3 regions of the Micromonospora sp. NBC_01392 genome follow, and region 3 is predicted to be linked to each of the others. Evidence: riboswitches for the same ligand, from Rfam matches in the RefSeq annotation. Region 3 holds a riboswitch; each other region holds the start of a gene.
The links. A riboswitch is a leader RNA that binds a small molecule or an ion and turns the genes downstream of it on or off. The one in region 3 is predicted to bind S-adenosylmethionine.

Region 1 (3,265 bases), 2.4 Mb from region 3:
CGTTCCTGATCTACTTCATGGCGTTCCGGCCGGACGGCGCGGCGCAGCTGTTCCGGGGGATCGGGGCCGCGCTGATGGCCATCGCCCAGGGGCTCGGCGACTTCCTCACCGGCCTGATGGCCTGACCCCGCCCGGGCCGGCGCGCGCGACAGGCGGCTCAGCCGCGCGCGACAGCGGGCCGGGCTCAGCCGTGCGGGTGCCAGGCGTGCGGGCCGTAGCCCGGGGGCGGGGGCGGCGGGGCCAGCACCACCGGGATCGGCACCACCGGCTCGTCCGGCGCCTCGACGGCCCGCCGGGACCCGTCCGGGAACCGCAGGTGGTAGCGCTGCCCGTCCCAGACCCCGACCGGCGCCTGCGGATCACGACCGACGAAGAACGACCGGTACGCGGCGATCGCATCCAGCAGCTCCCGTTCCTCCCGTGCCGTCCGGTCCCGCTCGGCGGGCTTGCGGTCCAGCCCTCGGCGCATCCCGTCGCGCAGCAGCGCCAGCCGGGTCGCGGCGAACTGGTAGCCGCGCATCGCCTTCACGCCGCCGTCGCCGGCCACCCGCCGGGCCCAGGTGCGGGCCGCGTGCCGCCGGCCCAGGCTGCCCAGCGCCGCCACCTCGGGCGGGGTGAGCCAACCGGCCCGGACGTAGTCGGGCAGCGTGCGCTCGGTGAGCCGGCCCTCCCAGGCCCGCAGCCAGACGGCCAGCCCCACCATGCCGAAGAAGATGGGCACCATGACGCCGAGGTAGCCGTAGAGCACGATCACCTGCTGCCCGGTGGCCTGGGCCAGTGACGGCAGCAGGTTCCAGGTGCCGTGCAGCATCATGGCCAGCAGCAGGCCGGCGAGCGGGGCGAGGATCCGCACCCGCCGGTCGGCGGTCCGCGCGGCCACGCCCAGCCCGACGCCGGTCATCGAGGTGAACAGCGGGTGGGCGAAGCCGAAGAGCAGGATCCGTACGATGAAGATCGCGATCACCTGCTGCGCGCCGGTGGCCGGGCCGTACTCCTCCACGCCGGTGCGGTAGCCGTATCCGCCCAGGTAGAGGATGTTCTCGACCATGGCGAAGCCGACCGCGGACAGCCCGCAGTAGACCAGCCCGTCGGTGATCCCGGAGATCTCCCGACGCCGGAAGATCAGCAGCAGGATCGGGCCGGCCGCCTTGGTCAGCTCCTCGATGAACGGCGCGACGAGCACGGCGGTCAGCGCGGCGGGCAACCCGCGGTCCTCGAACAGTCGCGCGCCGGTCTCGTTGACCAGCAGCGAGATGGCGGTGGAGACGAACGCGCCCCAGGCGAAGCAGAAGATCAGGTATTTCAGCGGCTCGGGTTCGTAACGGTCGAGCCAGAGGAAGCAGGACACCAGCACCGGCACCGGCAGGATCGCCGCGATCACGCCGACCAGCAGCGCCTCCGCGCCCAGGCTCTCGCCCAGCGTGAAGACCATGAACAGCGCGCCGGCCGCGATCAGCAGCACCACCGCGGCCAGCGCCAGGAAGCGCCGCCAGCCGAGCCGGCGCAGCGGCATGCGCGGCGTCGACGCCCCGGGCGGCGGGACGGCGGGCGCGGGCGGCGGCGGTGCTCCGCCGGGCGGGGTGACGGCCATGCGGTCAGCGTAGCCACCCGCGCCCCACTGGTCCGGCCGCATCGTGACGGCTATGCTGCCGGGCAGGTCACGAGCGCCAGCGTCAAGCCCCGGCTTGCTGGCCGGCAACCCTCGTCGAGTTCGCGGTGGGGTGCCCCGGGTGATGACCGGGCCCAGCGCCGCTTCGCGTGCTGGGCAAGCGCGGACCCCGTCCCGGCACCCCGGGGTCCCCGGTTACCCGGAGGCTCCGCCATGACCGTCACCCTCGTACCCGCCCTCCCCACGCTGCCCGTTCCGGTCCGACCGGACCCGCTCGGCGTGCTCGGCGTACCGGGAGAGATCAACCTGGACCACGCCGCCAGCGCGCCGTGCGCGCGGGCCGCGGCCGACGCGGTGGCCGAGCTGCTGCCCTGGTACGCGAGCGTGCACCGCGGCGCGGGCGCGCTGTCCCGGCGCTGCACGCTCGCCTACGAGCGGGCCCGGCAGACCGTGGCGGACTTCGTCGGCGCGCGTCCCACCGACCACGTGATCTTCACCCGGAACACCACGGACGCGCTGAACCTGCTGGCCCGGGCGCTGCCGGCCGGCAGCACGGTGGTCACGTTCGGCGGGGAGCACCACGCGAACCTGCTCCCCTGGCCGCGCGGCTCGGTCCGGCTGCCGGTGCCGGACAGCCCGGCCGGCGCGGTCCGGTCGCTGAGCCTGGCGCTTGCCGAGCTGGCCCGTGACGCCCGGCCCGGCCGGCCGGTGCTGGTCGCGGTGACCGGCGCCAGCAACGTCACCGGCGAGTGCTGGCCGGTCGCCGAGCTGGCCCGGATGGCCCACCGGTACGGCGCGCGCATCCTGGTGGACGCCGCGCAGCTCGCCCCGCACGCCCCGGTCGACGTGGCCACGCTGGACGTGGACTACCTGGCGCTCTCCGGCCACAAGCTGTACGCCCCGTTCGGCGCCGGCGTGCTGGTCGGGCGCGCGGACTGGCTGGACGCCGCCGCTCCGTACCTGGCCGGCGGCGGGGCCACCGGTCACGTCGGTGCGGCCACCCACGAGGTGCGGTGGGTGACCGGCCCGGCCCGGCACGAGGGCGGCACCCCGAACCTGCTCGGCGCGGTGGCGCTGGCGGCGGTCTGCGCGGCGTTCTCGGCGGCGGACCGGACCGCGCTGCACGCCCGGGAGCAGGCGCTGCTGTCCCGGCTGCGGTCCGGCCTGGCCGCGCTGCCGGACGTGGTGGAGCTGCGCACGTTCGGCCCGGACGCGCCCCGGGTGGGGATCGTCAGCTTCGTGGTCGCCGGGCGGGACTCCGCCGAGGTGGCCGCGCACCTGGCGGCCCGGCACCGGATCGGCGTGCGGGACGGCCTGTTCTGCGCCCATCCGCTGACCCGCCGCCTGCTGACCGAGGCCGCCGCCCGCTCGGCCCGCACCGACCTGCCGCCCACCGCGCTGCGCGCGAGCCTCGGCCTGGGCACCACCGCCCACGAGATCGACACCCTGCTGACCGCCCTGGCCACCCTCCCCCATCCCCGTTGATCATGAAGTTGACCGACCCGGAAAACGCTCTCCCACCCGCCAACCTCATGATCACCGAGGCAGGGGTGGGGGTGGGGGCGGGGGTCAGCCGACCGGAGGGGCGGTGGGGGCGGTGGGGGGAGCGTCGGAGGGCTGGTCCTTTCCGTGGAACGCCTGCCGGACCAGGCGGTT
Region 2 (3,265 bases), 2.4 Mb from region 3:
GTCCCGCACATCGTCGAGCGCCTCGGCCAGCCCGCCGACGGTGGCGGTCTCCCGGTGGCCGGCGGCGACGCGCAGCCGGCGTACCCCGTCGCTGACCTGGAATTCCGCGTCCCCGGCCAGGTCGAGGGCGTCCTCGCCGCTGCGCCGGGCCAGCCTGATCGCCGGATGGGCGCAGCCCGCGCCGACGCGCTCCAGCAGCACGGTGGCGGCGGCCACCCCGAGGTACGCCTCCCGCAGCTCGCCGGTGACCTGCTCGACCGCCCAGATCGCGCTCGCGACGGGCACCTCCGAACTCGTCTGCGCATCCGTCACACCACGTCTCCTTCGCCTGGCGGGGTGCCGGGACAGCGCGAATTCCGGTGGAGATCTGCGCCGCCCCGGCCGGGGGATCGACCAGTGCCTAGGAGTTGGCTGACCTGTATGAGGTGGGCAGTCAGTCGACCGTGCGGCAGGCCATCACGATCCTGATCGAGACCGGAGAGTTGTACGGCCACCAGGGCCTGGGTGTGTTCGTGCCGGACGCCGCCGAGTGACGGGCTGACCGGCTACAGCGGATTGTCCGGCGTCTCGACCGGGGAGGGCGGGGCGCTCGGCGTGACCGGTTCCGTGGTCGGGTCGGCGTCGCGGCGCTTCCAGGCGCTGACCCCGAGCCGGCCGGTGTTGCCGAGGTCGATCGTCCCGTCCATCGCCACCGCGTACGCCGGCCTGCCGGCCACCGGCGCGACGTCGAGCTGAGCGCCCTCGGTGGCCACCACGGTCGGATCGGTGACCGTGTTGCGCCAGAGCAGCGCGGCGCCGGCCCGTTCGCCGGGGAGCAGCACGAGCCCTGTGGGTGGGGCGTCGAAGCCGGAGGTGATCCCCGTCGCGCCCGGGATGATTGTGACCTTGATCGGGTCCCCGTCGGCGTCCCGCAGGCTGACCGCCGGGTAGCCGCGCAGCGCGTACGGCTGGGTTCCGCAGTTGACCAGGTCCAGGCCCATGGCCCGCAACCCCATCGCGGCGCTCACCCCGAGTTCGGTGATCCGGATGCCCTCCGGTGCGCAGGCCGCCGAGGGGGACGGCGCGACCTCGGCACCCGGCCGGCCCGCTGGCGTGGCCAGCGGATCAACCGGTGCCGGCGTCGCGGTGCAGCCCGCCAGCAGCGCAACCCCCGCGAGCCCCCCGATCCGGCCAACCACCCGTCGCATCCGCCGATCATCCCACCCCACCGCCCGCCCCGTGGCCCACCACCTCCCGGCGATCATGAAGTTGACCGCGGATGCCGTCCGATTTGTCGCCGCCAACTTCATGATCGACCGAGGTCAGGGGCGGGAGGCGGGGCCGGTGGGGCGGCCCACTGCGTGAGACCCGGGGTGGCGGGGCGGTGAGCGGCGCATAGAATCGACGGCACAACTGCATACCTCATCCAGAGGGGCTGAGGGATACGGCCCGACGACGCCCCGGCAACCACCCGCACGCTCGACGCCGAGCGCCCTGCGGGCAGGTGCCAATTCCGTCCCCGCCGCACCCGGCGATGCGGGGAAAGATGAGAGGAATTCCTCGACATGACGTCGACGCTCTCCGCCGTCCCCGGCATCGACACCTCCCGCAGCCCGGCCCGCGCCCTGGTCTGTCGCGCCTGTTCCGCGCGCTACCCGCTGGCCGCCCAGCACGCCTGCTACGAGTGTTTCGGCCCGCTGGAGGTCGACTACGACACCGCCGCCCTGGCCGCCGTCACCCGGGAGCAGATCGAGGCCGGCCCGAACAGCATCTGGCGCTACGCCGCCCTGCTCCCGGCCGGTCAGGACCCGGCCACCCGGGTCACCCTCGACCCGGGGCTGACCCCGCTGGTCGCCGCCGGTCACCTCGCCGCCGAGCTGGGCATCACCGCGCCGCTGTGGGTGAAGGACGACAGCGCCAACCCCACCCACTCGTTCAAGGACCGGGTGGTGTCGGTGGCGCTGACCGCCGCCCGGGCGCTCGGTTTCACCCGCTACGCCTGCGCGTCCACCGGCAACCTGGCCAACTCGGTCGCCGCGCACGCGGCCCGTGCCGGCGTGCCGTCGGTGGTCTTCATCCCCAGCGACCTCGAGCAGGGCAAGGTGGTCACCACCGCCGTCTACGGCGGTGACCTGGTCGCCATCGACGGCTCGTACGACGATGTGAACCGGCTCTGCGGCGAGCTGGTGGAGACCGACGAGTTCGAGGACACCGCGTTCGTCAACGTGAACGTGCGGCCCTTCTACGCCGAGGGCTCCAAGACGCTCGGCTACGAGGTGGCCGAGCAGCTCGGCTGGCGGATCCCGGCCCAGGTGGTGATCCCGATGGCCAGTGGCGAGCTGCTCACCAAGATCGACAAGGCGTTCACCGAGCTGGTGGAGATCGGCCTGGTCGAGGCGCCGGCCGGCGGCTGGAAGGTGTTCGGCGCGCAGTCCGCCGGCTGCAACCCGATCGCCACCGCGCTGCACGACGACCGCGACACCATCGTCCCGGTCAAGCCGACCGGCATCGCCAAGTCGCTCAACATCGGCGACCCGGCCGCCGGCCTCTACGCCCTGGAGGCGGTCCGCCGCACCGGCGGCTGGATGGAGTACGCCGACGACGACGAGATCCGCGCCGGGATCACGCTGCTGGCGCGGACCACCGGCGTGTTCGCCGAGACGGCGGGCGGCGTGACGGTGGCGGTGCTGCGCAAGCTGATCGAGTCGGGCCGGCTGGACCCGACCGCGGAGACGGTGATCTTCAACACCGGCGAGGGCCTCAAGACGCTTGACGCGGTGGCCGCCGCCTCCGGTCCCACGCACCGCATCAAGCCCAGCCTCCGCGCCGCCCGCGACGCCGGCCTCCTGGGCTGACCCCACCCCACCCCACCTCACCCTCACCCCCGCCCGCCCTCTCCCGCGATCTTGCGCTTGCGGCCCCCGTCGAGGCCGATAAGCCCCTTTTGCCGGGGCGGTAAGTGCAAGATCAGCGAGGTGGGGGCGGGAGGGGTGGGGCGCGGGGTGATGGGGGGACTGCGGGGAGTGTCGGAAAACTGTCAGTGCAGGACTTGACGGCAGGAACCGGACGGCGCAAGATGCTCGGTGCGGGAGGGCATTCGCCGGAGACTTTTCAAAGTTTTGCGACCCAACGCCGGAGGCGTTGTGCGAACGTCCCTCCCGACCAACGTAGGACAGGGCCAGCGGAAAACCGCTGGCCCTGTCGCTTTTTCCGGGGCAGGCTCGCCGTCATGGGCCTGACCGTCACCCCGCTGGACGCGGCCGACCTGCCGACGCTCGACGCGGCG
Region 3 (3,265 bases):
GTCCTCGGCGCGCACCGGGTAGTCCTCCAGCCGGAACTCGGAGACGTACATCTGGGCGGCGACCACGTTGCGGACCAGCCGGTACGCCGGGTGCCGGCTGTCGGCGGCGAAGAACACGTACCCCTCGGGGCCCTCGACGTCGGCGCGCCGGCCGAAGACCGAGACCAGCCCGGCGACGTTGCCGTTGCCGATGTAGTACTTGCCGCCGGTGGCCCGGAAACCACCTGCGCCGTCGGGGGTGAGCAGCATGTCGGTGGCGTAGATGTCGGCGCCGTGCGGACGCTCGGAGAGGCCGAACGCCATCACGTGCCCCTGGTCGAGCAGCTCGGCGGCGCGGGCCCGGGCGGCGGCGTTGCCGCTCTGCCACACCGGCCCGAGGCCGAGCACGGTGACCTGCCAGGTGTACCAGTAGCCGAGCCCGTAGAAGCCGAGGATCTCGCTGAGCGCGGCGTTGCGGGCGGTGTCCCAGCGCTTGTCGGCGTCGTCGCCGCCGTCGGCGGACGGGGTGAGGAACGTGGCGAAGAGGCGTTCCCGGGCGGCGAAGTCGAGGAAGTCGGCGTACCACTCGCGGGCGTGGTAGCTGTCGACCAGGGCGCGCTTGCCCCGGGTCTCGAACCAGTCGATGGTGGCGCGCAGCAGCCGCCGCGAGGTCTCGTCGAGGTCGGCGGGGTCGTAGTGGTGCGGGTGGAACAGCAGCGGGTCGCTCACGCGGGGGGCCTTTCCGGGTCGAGGTCGCGGAGGGTGGCCAGGACGTCGTCCAGCCAGGCCAGCACCATCCGCTCGTACGCGATGCCGCCGCGCAGCACCACGTGCTGCAACGCCGCCCGGGCGTCGGGTGCGGCGGAGCCGAAGTCGCGGCGCTCGCCGGCCAGGTAGCCGGCGAGGACGGTCTCGTGGTCGGCGCGGTAGCGCTCGACCTCGGCGACCAGGAGCGCGCGCCCGGCCGCGTCGTCGAACGCGGCGCCCCGGATCTTGACGGCCAGTTCGTGCCGGACCGCCTCCGGGCGCACCGGGGCGTGCAGCCAGCCGACAAGCGCGGCCCGGCCGGTCGGGGTGACCGACCAGAGCTTCTTGTCCGGCAGGCTCTCCTGACCGATCTCCTCACCGATGATCCGGTCGTCCTCGGCGAGTTGCTTGAGGACCCGGTAGATCTGCTGGTGGGTGGCGGTCCAGAAGCGGCCGATCGAGCGGTCGAAGCGACGGGCCAGCTCGTAGCCGGAGGCGGGTTGCTCCAGCAGCGAGACGAGGATGGCGTGCTCCAGCGACATGCCGGCCATCTTGCTATGCACTTTGTTGCATAGCAAGACCCTGCCCGGTAAGGCACGGCCGTGAGGGTGGTCATAACGGCTGGACGACCGGCGCACCGGTGCTGCTAGCCTTTCGGCAGGTCATGAGCGCCAGCGTCAAGCCCCGGCTCGCTGGCCGGCAACCCTCCGCCACGGTGGGGTGCTCCGGGTGAGGACCAGGCGCCGACGGCAGTCGGCGCAAGCGTGGCCTGGCACCCAGGTCAGCACCAACCGGCCAGGGAGACCCGATGTTCGCACCGCCCCTCGTTCCGACCCGCCTCATGCTGGTCACGCGCCGCCACGTCGACCTGATGCGGGTGTGCAGCGACCGCTGTCGCGACGCGCGCTGAGCGACCGCTCCACCCTTCCCCGATCCACCCTTCCGGCTCCGCCGTGCCCGGCTGCGCCGGCACCGGCACGCGTCCCGCGTGTCCGTCCACTCTGGAGAGACATCGTGCGTATCCGTACCGCCCTGACCCGCGTCGCCGCGCTCGGCGCCGCCGCCGTGCTCGCCGCCACCGCGCTGACCGCCTGCGGCGGGGCAGCCGACGACGCGGCCGACAACCCGTACGGCCTACGGCAACCCGGTGTGATCCGGGCCGGCACGCTCACCGACGCCCCGCCGAACGTCTTCCTCAAGGACGGCGAGTTCACCGGCTTCGACAACGACCTGCTGCGGGCCGTCGCCGAAAAGGTCGGCCTGAAGGTGGAGTTCGTCGGCACCGACTTCTCCGCGCTGCTCGCCCAGGTCAACAACCGCAAGTTCGACGTGGGCAGCTCCTCGATCACGGTCACCGAGGCCCGGAAGAAGACCGTCGACTTCGGCAACGGCTACGACTTCGGCTACTTCGGCCTGGACGTGCCGGCCGGCTCCGCGATCACCGGCTTCGACCAGCTCGCCGGCAAGCGCGTGGTGGTGGTCCAGGGCACCGTGCAGGACGACTACGCCACGAAGGAGAAGCTCAACCCGGTGCGGGTGCCCGACTACAACGGCGCGGTCAACCAGCTCAAGGCCGGCACCGCCGACGCCTGGATCGCGCCCGCCGAGATCGGCGACAAGTCCGCGGCCGACAGCACCGGCAAGATCAAGGTCGCGGCGAAGCAGCTCAGCCCCGCGCCGACCGCGTACGCGGTGGCGAAGGGCAACGACAGGCTGCGCGAGGCGCTGGACAAGGGCCTCGACCAGGTGATCGCCGACGGCACCTGGAGCCGCCTCCAGGAGCGGTACTACCCGGGGCGGCCGATCCCGGCCGGCTTCACCCCCGGCAGCGGATCGGTAGCCGTGCCGTCGCCGTCGGCGGCCTCCTGAGCCGGTAACCGGGCACGAGCGGGACGGACGGAGCGGACATGGATCCACTGAGCACCCTCTGGGAGACGTTCTTCGACTGGGGGTCGATGCGCGAGGCGCTGCCCGAGATGCTGACCGTCGGGCTGCCGAACACGCTGATCCTGGCCGCCTCCGCCGCCCTGCTCGGCTCGGTGCTGGGCATGCTGCTGGCGGTCGCCGGCATCTCGCGTACCCGCTGGTTGCGGTGGCCGGCCCGGGTCTACACCGACGTGTTCCGCGGCCTGCCGGCCGCGGCCACCATCCTGCTCATCGGCGTCGGCCTGGCGCCGCTGGGCATGGCGGTCTGGGGCCCGAACCCCTACCCGCTGGGCGTGCTGGCGCTGTCACTGATCGCCGCCGCCTACCTCGGCGAGATCTTCCGGGCCGGCATCCTGAGCGTGGAGGCCGCCCAGTTGGAGGGCGCCCGGGCGCTCGGCTTCTCCTGGGCCGAGTCGATGCGGCTGGTGATCATCCCGCAGGGCGTACGCCGGGTGCTGCCCGCCTGGGTCAACCAGCTCATCGCATTGATCAAGGACTCCAGCCTGGTCTACTTCCTCGGCCTGCTGGCCAGCCAGCGGGAGCTGTTCCGGATCGGCCAGGACTACGCGGCGAACACCGGCAACCAGTCCGCGCTGCTGCTGGCCGGCCTGTG

Region 1: another riboswitch for S-adenosylmethionine. It lies ahead of OG767_RS29700 (aminotransferase class V-fold PLP-dependent enzyme); the one in region 3 lies ahead of OG767_RS19000 (ABC transporter substrate-binding protein).
Region 2: another riboswitch for S-adenosylmethionine. It lies ahead of thrC (threonine synthase); the one in region 3 lies ahead of OG767_RS19000 (ABC transporter substrate-binding protein).

Annotation. Positions count from the first base shown of each region.
Region 1 is NZ_CP109549.1:6,763,024-6,766,288, forward strand. It holds gene OG767_RS29690 (hypothetical protein) at 1-125, shown strand, start outside; gene OG767_RS29695 (PrsW family intramembrane metalloprotease) at 185-1,633, opposite strand; SAM riboswitch class IV at 1,657-1,778, shown strand; gene OG767_RS29700 (aminotransferase class V-fold PLP-dependent enzyme) at 1,823-3,094, shown strand; gene OG767_RS29705 (FUSC family protein) at 3,179-3,265, opposite strand, start outside.
Region 2 is NZ_CP109549.1:6,785,825-6,789,089, reverse strand. It holds gene OG767_RS29800 (hypothetical protein) at 1-312, opposite strand, end outside; gene OG767_RS29795 (hypothetical protein) at 408-533, shown strand; gene OG767_RS29790 (DUF4232 domain-containing protein) at 546-1,187, opposite strand; SAM riboswitch class I at 1,399-1,532, shown strand; gene thrC (threonine synthase) at 1,545-2,834, shown strand; gene OG767_RS29780 (GNAT family N-acetyltransferase) at 3,209-3,265, shown strand, end outside.
Region 3 is NZ_CP109549.1:4,346,043-4,349,307, forward strand. It holds gene OG767_RS18990 (acyl-CoA dehydrogenase family protein) at 1-708, opposite strand, end outside; gene OG767_RS18995 (PadR family transcriptional regulator) at 705-1,268, opposite strand; SAM riboswitch class IV at 1,387-1,497, shown strand; gene OG767_RS19000 (ABC transporter substrate-binding protein) at 1,741-2,595, shown strand; gene OG767_RS19005 (amino acid ABC transporter permease) at 2,634-3,265, shown strand, end outside.